Regions from separate parts of the Nocardia sp. NPDC057668 genome, predicted to be linked through region 1. Evidence: riboswitches for the same ligand, from Rfam matches in the RefSeq annotation. Region 1 holds a riboswitch; the other holds the start of a gene.
The links. A riboswitch is a leader RNA that binds a small molecule or an ion and turns the genes downstream of it on or off. The one in region 1 is predicted to bind S-adenosylmethionine.

Region 1 (5,135 bases):
GCAGGGCATCAAGACCCGTGCGGTCAAGGACGGCGACGACTGGATCCTCAACGGCTCCAAGACCTTCATCACCAACGGCGTCAACGCCGACATCGTGATCGTGGTCGCCCAGACCGATCCGGCCAAGGGCGCCATGGGCTTCTCGCTGCTGGTCGTCGAGCGCGGCATGCCCGGTTTCGAGCGCGGCCGCAATCTCGACAAGATCGGTCTCAAGGCCCAGGACACCGCCGAGCTCTCCTTCCAGGACGTGCGCGTCCCCGGCAAGAACCTGCTCGGCACCGAGGGCCAGGGCTTCGTCCACCTCATGCAGAACCTGCCCCAGGAGCGCCTGTCCATCGCCGTGATGGCCGCGGCCGCGATGGAGGGCTCGCTGCAGGGCACCATCCAGTACGTGCGCGATCGCAAGGCGTTCGGCAAGCCGATCGGCGCGCAGCAGAACACCCGCTTCGTGCTGGCCGAGCTGGCCACCAAGACCACCGCGGTGCGCGTCTTCGTCGACCGCTGCATCGAGCTCCTGAACGCAGAGAAGCTGACGGTCGAAGAGGCCGCGATGGCCAAGTACTGGAGCACCGAGGAACAGCTCGACCTCATCACCAAATGCCTCCAGCTGCACGGCGGCTACGGCTACATGCGCGAATACCCGATCGCCAAGGCCTACATGGACGCTCGCGTGCAGACCATTTACGGCGGCACCACCGAGATCATGAAGGAGATCATCGGCCGCGGCCTGAAGCTGACCTGACCGGCGGGAATTCGACTCCGACCGGCGCCGGACCGGTCGGAGTCAGCGGTCTTGCGGCGGGTCGAAGGCCGATACGGACCAGGTGGTCTCATTTCAGCGACAGTAGTGAGCAGTTAACTGATAGCGAATTAGCATTGCGGTTGGGTCGGGTCCTACCCGATGGAGACAAGCAATGCGTAGAACCCGTGAGATTTTCAGAAACACGCTGGTGGTAGGCATTGCCTCCATCGGTTTCGGGGCCACGCTCGCCCTTGCCCCGGCGGTTCAACCCCTGGCGCACGCGGATGCCGACTACGGCGGAGGCTGCGTCCTGTACGACGGCGACCGTGCAGCGACCATCGACTCGCTGCGATTCCGCTGCGGTCCCGGCCAGCTGGAGGCGCTCTACCGGGACGCTCCGCAGGGCGCGGTGCCCACGGGCGTCAGGAACGGGTGGGTGGCCGAGCCCGCCGATATGCAGGCGTGGTCCCCGGCGCTGTGGATCGGCAAGACGTTCTACACCGGCCCCGACGGCGGGTACCTGCTCAACCGCGTCACCGGCGCGGGCCTCGAGGTCTACCAGGCCGACGTGTACCGGGGTCCCTCGGTGGTGGACGGCGGACCCACCTGGGTCCTGAACTACCGCCCCTCGCCGACCCCGCAACTGTGGGACGAGATCCGCGAAGTCACCCCGGGCGTCTGGTTCGGCTACTCCTACTGGCGTGACGGCCGCGACGCCCAACTGCTGAGCTTCATCCTGACCTGACCTCACCTGACCGACGCACGCCTGCCGCACCCGACCCGCAGACCGGCTTGCGATCACCGCGCACGTAACCCTCGTGGCGGGTGAGTATCCCTTGATAGACGTGGACTCCGTTGTCCACGAAAGGGATTCGATGACCAACCTGCTGCACATCAACGCCTCCGCGCGCGGCGATCTCAGCCAGTCCCGGGCGCTGGCCCGGACTTTCATCGACGGTCTGCTCGCCAGGGACCCGGAGCTGACCGTCGACACCCTCGACCTGTTCGAAGCGAACCTGCCCGAATTCGGCACGCACGCGGCCGAAGCCAAACTCGCCCTGTTCACCGGAAAGGAGCAGACGCCCGAGCAGGTGGCGGCGTGGGAGCGGGCGCGCGCGGTCTTCGACCGCTTCGCGGCCGCGGACCTGTACGTGGTGAACATTCCGATCTGGAACGCGAGCGTGCCCTACGTCTTCAAGCAGTGGGTCGACATCGTCACCCAGCCGGGGTGGGCCTTCGCCTTCGATTCGCAGAGCGGCTACTCGGGCCTGCTCACCGACAAGCGCGCGGTGACCGTCTACACCAGCGGCGTGCACCGGCCCGGCGTGCCGGTGGAGTTCGGCTCCGACTTCGCCACCCCGTTCGTGGCGGACTGGCTGAACTTCGTCGGTATCAAGGACACCGCCGAGATCCGTTTCGCCCCTACGGTTCTGACCGAGGACGCGGCGGCGGGCTTCGCCTCGGCACAGGAGCGCGCGCGTGAGCTCGCCGCCGGATACTGAACCCGCCCGCTGGGCGCCCGCCGCCCGGACCGTCGGGGCCGTCTGCGCGGTGGGCATTCTCGTGGTCGGGCAGCTGTATGTGGTCCTGCCCGTGCTGAATCGGCTCGCGCAGGATTGGGACACCTCCAGATCCGCGGTGACCTGGACGACCACGGCGTTCGGATTGGCCTACGGCGCGGGCTTTCTCGTGACCGGACCGCTCTCGGACCGGTTCGGGCGGCGACCGGTGATCGTGGGCGGCCTGCTGGCCACCGTGGGCGGTTCGCTGATCGTGGCGCTGGCCCCGGGCCTGGCAACCGGCCTGGCGGCGCGGGTGGTGCAGGGGCTGACGGCGTCGTTCTTCGCACCCGCGGCCTTCGCCTATCTCTCCGAACGCATCGCTCCCGAACGCAGAATCTTCGCGCTCACCTGCCTGACGAGCTCCTTCCTCGCCGCCGGTGTGGTGGCGCAGGTGCTCGCGCAGCTGGTGGGCAACGCGTGGGGCTGGCATGCGATATTCGTCACGGGGGCACTGGCTTTCGCGATCTCGGCGGGCGTGCTGCGGTTCGTGCTCGAACCGGGGCCGGAGCGGTCGATCGCACCGGACACGCCCGCGCCGGGTCCGGCCGGGACGCTGCGCGCGGTGTTCGCGCCGTTCGGCGGCCTGCTGCGCCGGCCTCGGCTGGTGCTGCTGTATCTCAGCTGCCTGGCCGTGCTCGGTTCGTTCGTCGGCATCTACACCGGTATCCAGCTGACCCCGCCCGACGGGGTCGGTTCGAGCAACGGCGCGCTGCTGGCGTTGCGCGCCAGTGCGATTCCCGCGATGGTCGCGGTGCCGATCCTGGCGGGCAGACTCGGCGTCATCGCGCCGGCGACCCGGGTGATCGGTGCGCTCGGCATCGCCGGGATCGCGGCGGCGATCACCGCGGTACCGCTGGGCGGTGTCTGGGTGGCGGCCTGGCTGCTGGTGTTCGTGGCGGCCATCGCGGTGGCGGCGCCCGCCGCCGTGCAGGCCATCGCGGCGCAGGCGGGTGCGGCCCGGGGAGCGGCCACCGCGCTCTACACCTTCGCGTTGTTCCTGGGTGCGAGCGCGGGTCCGCAGGTCGCCAATCTTGTTGCGCATAGGGGGTATTCGTCGGTTGCCCTGGCCATCGCCGTCCTGTCGCTGACGGGCGCGGCGCTCGCCGCCGCCTCGACCGGGGTGCGGTCGGCCGTTCCGGTCTGAGGTGCTCCGAGTGCATGTCACCGCAGGCTCGGCGTCGCGCCGGAACCGGTTTTCGGCGGGGGCCAGTGGCGTCCCCCGTTCCGCCGGAGCTGGTTTCGACCACGCTGGTTTGAATCATTGTTGGTAATACGCAGTGCCACATAAGTTTTCGATCACGGTCATGAGTTCCAGCGACAAGCCCCGGCTTGCTGGGCGGCAACCCTCCAGTGGCGGCGGGGTGCTCCGGGTGACGACCGGATGGCGGCGAACGCGTCGCCATAAGCGTCTTCGCTCTCGGAGGAAACAATGTCTGTAGCCCAACTCTCTTCGGCGACCCCGGAAACCGCTACCCTGCGCGAAGTGGTGCTGGTGGCGGATCGATTCCGTGGTCTCGCGGTGGACAATCGGGCGTTCACGGTCTCCGGTCTGGTGGCCGTGCTGCGGAGCGGGGGATTGCGGGAAGCGGCCGAGCCGCTCATCGTTCGGATCGGGCAGGGGATCACCCGGCACGACCTGGACTACATCGAGCACGTGGCGGCCATTCACGCGCCCGCCGGGTTGCGAGTCCTCGACGCGGTCGCCGAGCCGGCGCCGCGGCATCAGGTGCACAAGTACCAGAACTCGAATGTGTTGCTGGCCAACCTGGTTCAGGATTCAGCGACCGAGTTCAGTGCCGATCTGCGCATCCACGGCGACAACGAGCTGCTGCTGGATCATCAGACCGGTGAGCACGTGCAGGGCATCGTCATCGTGGAGGCGGTGCGCCAGCTGTTCCTCGGGGCGTTCGAACTCGAGTACGGCCGGCGCTGGCCGGAGCAGCATTTCTACATCGTCTGGAATAGCATCGAGCTGAACTTCACCTCGTTCCTGTTCCCGCTGCCGGGCACCCTGCACGCGGTTCTCACCCCGATCTCGATCGAGGATCCGGCCAAGCTGGAGTTCTCGATCGAGGTGCGGGTGCGCCAGGCCGGGAACGACGTCGCCGACGCCCGCATCGCGTACGCGGCGCTGCCCAACGATCGCATCAGCCGGATCGAGCGGCACAAGGCCGCCAAGGCCATCGCCGCGCACCTGAACGAGGTCGCGTGAGCGCCGGTGCGCCGGTGCGCGCGGCGGCGTTCTTCGACGTCGATGAAACCCTCATCACCGTCAAGAGCATGTTCACGTTCCTGCGCTTCTGGCTCGCCGAGCACGGGGATGACGGCGCGCGCTACGCGCGCGTCGCCGGTGAGATCAAGGAGCGCGCGGCGGCGGGTGTGCCGCGCGAGGAGGTGAACCGGCACTACTACCGCGCCTATCGCGGGGTTCCGGGTGCGGAACTGGCCGAGGCCGGTCAGCGCTGGTTCGCCGAGTTCGAGTCCGGCGGTGCGGCGTACTACACCGATGCGGTGGAAGCGCTTCGTGCACATCGGGAATCGGGTGTGACGACCGTGCTGCTGTCGGGTTCGTTCGCCGCGGCCATCGCCCCGGTCGCCGCGGCGCTGGGTGCGGACCGGCTCATCGCCACCGTCCCGGTGGTGGACGATCACGGCCTGCTGACCGGTGAGGTTCTGCGTCCCATGATCGGCGCGGCCAAGGCGGACGCGGTCTCGGAGTTCCTGCGCGAGCACGGAATCGAGTTCGAGAACACCTTCGGGTACGGCGATCACGCCAGTGATCTGCCGTTCCTGTCGGCCGTGGCGCACGCCGGCTTCCGGGGTGAGGACCC
Region 2 (5,135 bases), on a different contig from region 1:
CGGCGATGAGGTCGATATCGGTGTTGCGGAACGGCCGCCCGGCCCGCGCTCCGGGCAGATCGGAGCCGAACATCAGCGCCTCGGGGCTGACCGCGTGGATCTTGCGCAGCGCCGAGGGCACGTCCATCGACACCCGCCCGAAGCCGGACGCTTTCACCTTGGCGCCACGATCGACCAGGTTCAGCAGATACGGCAGGCATTCGTCGGACATGCCCATGTGGTCGATCGACAGCCTGGGCAGTTTGGTGATGACCGGTTCCAGCGAGCCGAGCATGGAGCCGTCGATGTACAGCTCCACGTGCCAGCCGACCAGATCGAAGGCGCGCAGCGCGAGCATGGTGAGCCCGACGATGTCCCCGCCCGCGCGCTTGAGGTTGAACCGCAGCGCCCGCACCCCCGCGCGGTCCAGATCCACGATCTCCGCGTCGGTGGCGTCCACGTCGAGGTTGGTCACCCCGACCCAGCCCTCGCCCAGTTCGGCGAGGGCGGCCCGGAGATAGCTCTGATCGGTGCCCTGGAAGGACCCGCTGACCACCGCACCACCGTCGATGTCGTAGCGCGACATGCGCCGCCGATAGTCGGTGATGGTGTAGGGGTCGGGTAGGTAGCCTTCGTTCTCGATCAGCGGGAACCGCGGATCGATGATGTGGACATGGGCATCGAACACTTGATCAGCATGCCTCGAGAAGGTGACAAGTGCGTAAGACCTTGTCCACCTGGCGGATTCGGCCAGGTCAGGCGGTCAGGAAACTGCGTCCGGGAAGCGGTGGATCAGGAAACCTTGTCCGGCTCGCTGGCGCGCAGCATGTCCTCGCGCTCGACGACCTTCACGCGCTCGCGGCCCTCGGGCTCGCCCAGGGCGCGCTCGTGCGCGTCGAGGCGGTACCAGCCGGCCCAGGTGGTGAAGGGGATGCCCTTGCCCTCGAGGAACTCGGTGACCGCGTCCAGTTCCGGCTTGGGGGCCGGGACGAAGTTCGCGACATCGTCGAGCAGGCAGGCGATGGTCTCGTTGGCGTCGCCCTTGGTGTGGCCGATGAGGCCGACCGGGCCGCGCTTGATCCAGCCGGTGACGTAGGTCTGCGGCACGTAGCGCTCGGCGCCGTCGGCGTCCTCGTTGCCGAGCACGCGACCGGCCTCGTTGGGCACGGTGCCCGCCTGCTCGTCGAAGGGCAGCGAGGGGATGTTCTGCGACAGGTACCCGACGGCGCGGTAGATCGCGGTGACGTCGAAGTCCTTGAACTCGCCGGTGCCCTTGACGTTGCCGGTGCCGTCCAGGGCGGTGCGCTCGGTGCGCAGGCCCACGACCTTGCCGTCGGCGTCGCCCAGGATCTCGGCCGGGTTCTCGAAGAAGTGCAGGAAGAGCTTGTGCGGGCGGTTGCCGACGTCGCGGATGGCCCACTGCTCGAGGGTGTTGCAGATCATGTCGACCTGCTTGGAGTGGCGGCGCGCGGCTTCGGAACCCTCGTCGTAGTCGATGTCCTCGGGATCGACGATGACCTCGATGGTCGGGGAGTGATCCAGCTCGCGCAGCTCGAGCGGGGTGAACTTGGCCTGCGCGGGACCGCGACGCCCGAAGACGTGCACCTCCACGGCCTTGTTCTCCTTGAGACCGTCGTAGACGTTCGGCGGGATCTCGGTCGGCAGCAGTTCGTCGCCGGTCTTGGCGAGCACGCGCGCGACGTCGAGGGCGACGTTGCCGACGCCCAGGACCGCGACCTTCTCCGCGTGCAGCGGCCATTCGCGGGGCACGTCCGGGTGGCCGTCGTACCAGGAGACGAAGTCGGCCGCGCCGAAGCTGCCGTCCAGGTCGATGCCCGGGATCTCGAGCGCGCGGTCGGCGTTGGCGCCGGTGGAGAAGATGACCGCGTCGTAGAACGAGCGCAGGTCTTCCAGGGTGATGTCGACGCCGTAGTCGATGTTGCCGAGCAGGCGGACCTGCGGCTTGTCCAGGACCTTGTGCAGGGCGGTGATGATGCCCTTGATGCGCGGATGATCGGGCGCGACGCCGTAGCGGATCAGACCGAACGGCGCGGGCATGCGCTCGTACAGGTCGATGCTCACCCCGTCGAAACCGGCGGGGGTATCGGACTTCATCAGCGCGTCGGCGGCGTAGATTCCGGCCGGGCCCGCGCCCACGATCGCAATGCGAAGCGGGCGGGTCGCTGCATCGGTTCCCGCAAGCTGTTCGGTCATTCTTCGCGCACCCTTTGGTCGAAAACTATCTTGCCGTCAAGTCTCAGCCGTCGTTCTTAGCTTAGGCTAAGTTGACGCCCTGGCTTCGAGTGAACCACCCTACGGCCCCCGAAGCTGCAGCGTTGCTGCTCTGTACTGCCATTCCCGGCCTCGCGGGGGAATTGCGCCGATTCTATCGGTGGCGGCCGCCACTCCCCGCGCCGGTGCGGTGAACTGTGGGAATGCTCTCCCCGCGCGCGGGCCGGTGTCGCCGCCGGGACACCCGTCTCGACCAGGCATGATCAAGTCATGAGCGAGGACGAGGACCAGCCCGAACGCATCGATCAGCGCGAGTCCAGAACCATGCTGCCGTTCCTGATCGCCATCGGCATCACGGTTCTGGTGGTGATCGGCATCGTGGCGTCGGCGCTGCTGTCGCCGGCTGAGAAGAATGTCACAGACAAGGACCGGCTGGGCATCGCCGCCCGAAATTTCATCGAATCCCGCAGCGGCACCGACGTCCTCGATCCGTCGACCGCGTGCCCCGGCTTCGACGAACAGCGCTCCCCGATGCGTCCGGCGGAGGGCGAAAAGGCCGGAAAATCCACGATTGTGCGGGTGACCGACACCAATATCGAGGGTGAGCGCGCCACGGCCCAGGTGACCTGGCGCTCGGACGACCGCGATTCCACCTCGACCTGGACTTTCACCAAGAACGACGGCGCCTGGCTGGTGTGCAATTCCTGACCTGGATCATGGTTTGACAGTGAGGCCACATGTCGGTCAATCTCAACCCAGGTCATGAGTACCAGCGCCAAGCCCCGGCTGGCTGGTCGGCAACCCTCCTCCGCGGTGGGGTGCTCCGGGTGACGACCTGGCCGCGCATCGGGCAACGGTGCGGCAAGTGCGGATTCACAGGAGGTTCGAAGTGAGCTACGCGGGTGACATCACGCCGACGCAGGCGTGGGAACTGTTGCGCGACAACCCGGATGCGGTGCTGGTGGATGTGCGCACCGAAGCCGAATGGCGTTTCGTGGGCGTGCCCGACACCAGCGGCATCGGCCGCCCGACGGCGTTGATCGAATGGGTCGACACCAGCGGCGCGCGCAATGCCCGGTTCGTCGATCAGCTCCGCGAGGTGCTGGCCGATCGGGCCGCGGACTCGGACGCGCCGGTGATCTTCATCTGTCGTTCCGGGCAGCGCTCCATCGGGGCGGCCACCGCGGCGACCGCGCTCGGGCTGGCTCCTTCGTTCAATGTGCTCGAGGGTTTCGAGGGCGCGCTCGACGCGCAGGGACACCGCGGCGTCGAGGGCTGGCGCGCGGACGGACTTCCGTGGAGGCAGTCATGATCACCGGTGGCGCGTTCGACAAGCCGCTGCCCGAGGGCGTCGGCCCGGCCACGCTCAGTGTGCGCGGCGGTCTGCGGCGCTCGGGTTTCGAGGAGACCTCCGAGGCGCTGTACCTGTCCTCGGGCTTCGTCTACGAGAGCGCCGAGGCCGCCGAGGCGTCCTTCACCGGCGATATCGAGCACTTCGTGTACTCGCGCTACGGCAATCCCACGGTCGCCATGTTCGAGGACAGGCTGGCCCTGATCGACGGCGCCGAAGCGGCTTTCGCGACCGCCAGCGGCATGTCCGCGGTCTTCACCGCCCTGGCCGCGCTGCTGGGCAACGGTGACCGCCTGGTCGCCGCGCGCAGCCTGTTCGGCTCCTGCTTCGTGGTGGCCAACGAGATCCTGCCGCGCTGGGGCGTGGAGACCATCTTCGTCGACGGCGAGGATCTGGACCAGTGGACCGAGGCGCTCTCGGTGCCGACCCAGGCCGTGTTCTTCGAGACCCCGTCCAACCCGATGCAGTCCCTGGTGGACGTGCGCGCGGTGGTGGATCTGGCGCACGCCGCGGGCGCGAAGGTGGTGCTGGACAACGTGTTCGCGACCCCGCTGCTGCAGCGCGGGTTCGAGCTCGGCGCGGACGTGCTGGTCTACTCCGGCACCAAGCACATCGACGGTCAGGGCCGGGTGCTCGGCGGCGCGATCCTGGGCTCGCACGAGTACATCGACGGCCCGGTGAAAAACCTTATGCGCCATACGGGTCCGGCGCTGAGCCCGTTCAACGCCTGGACGCTGCTCAAGGGTCTGGAGACCATGCCGCTGCGGGTGCGCCAGTCCAACGACTCGGCGCTGCGCATCGCGGAGTTCCTGGAACAGCATCCGGCGGTGGCCTGGGTGAAGTACCCGTTCCTGAAGTCGCATCCGCAGTACGACCTGGCGCAGGCGCAGATGTCCGGCGGCGGAACGGTGGTGACCTTCGAGCTGAAGGCGGCGCCGGAGGCGGCCAAGAAGCGTGCGTTCGAGGTGCTGAACGGGCTGCGGATCATCGACATCTCGAACAACCTCGGCGATGCCAAGACGCTGATCACGCATCCGGCGACCACCACGCACCGGGCCATGGGCCCGGAGGGACGCGCGGCCATCGGTATCACCGATGGCGTGGTGCGCATCTCGATCGGCCTCGAGGACGTCGAGGATCTGATCGCGGATCTGGATCGCGCGCTGGGCTGATCCGCCGGCGAAAGCCTCGAGCCGATCCGCTCGAACAGTCGGGCCGAAGGGGCCGGATCCGTCAGGGTTCCGGCCCCTTCGCCGTTCCAGTGGGATGTTTCCGCAGGTTGCGGCGATTCACGCCTCGAGTATTGACAGCATCCTGTCAAACATGACAGGATACTGTCATGGCAAAGACAGTGCACCTGGCCGTTTACGACACCTTCGCCGATTGGGAGGTCGGGCACGCCACCGCGCATATCAACCGCACGCTGTGGCACCGCGAGCCCGGCGCCTGGCAGGTCCGCACCGTCGGGCTCACCGCCGATCCGGTGGTCTCGATGGGCGGGCTGCGCGTCACGCCCGACCTGACGCTGGCCGACCTGACCCCGGCGATGAGCGAGATGCTGATCCTGCCCGGT

Region 2: linked by a shared signal. The riboswitch ahead of ACFVBH_RS31160 (rhodanese-like domain-containing protein) and the one ahead of ACFVBH_RS07810 (AfsA-related hotdog domain-containing protein) in region 1 are both predicted to bind S-adenosylmethionine.

Annotation. Positions count from the first base shown of each region.
Region 1 is NZ_JBHVIC010000001.1:1,693,423-1,698,557, reverse strand. Features, by position in the region: gene ACFVBH_RS07830 (acyl-CoA dehydrogenase family protein) at 1-742, shown strand, start outside; gene ACFVBH_RS07825 (hypothetical protein) at 951-1,487, shown strand; gene ACFVBH_RS07820 (FMN-dependent NADH-azoreductase) at 1,618-2,244, shown strand; gene ACFVBH_RS07815 (MFS transporter) at 2,222-3,448, shown strand; SAM riboswitch class IV at 3,605-3,718, shown strand; gene ACFVBH_RS07810 (AfsA-related hotdog domain-containing protein) at 3,734-4,516, shown strand; gene ACFVBH_RS07805 (HAD-IB family hydrolase) at 4,513-5,135, shown strand, end outside.
Region 2 is NZ_JBHVIC010000006.1:97,363-102,497, reverse strand. Features, by position in the region: gene ACFVBH_RS31175 (amidohydrolase family protein) at 1-667, opposite strand, end outside; gene ACFVBH_RS31170 (FAD-dependent oxidoreductase) at 772-2,193, opposite strand; gene ACFVBH_RS31165 (hypothetical protein) at 2,482-2,919, shown strand; SAM riboswitch class IV at 2,970-3,085, shown strand; gene ACFVBH_RS31160 (rhodanese-like domain-containing protein) at 3,101-3,523, shown strand; gene ACFVBH_RS31155 (O-succinylhomoserine sulfhydrylase) at 3,520-4,734, shown strand; gene ACFVBH_RS31150 (DJ-1/PfpI family protein) at 4,902-5,135, shown strand, end outside.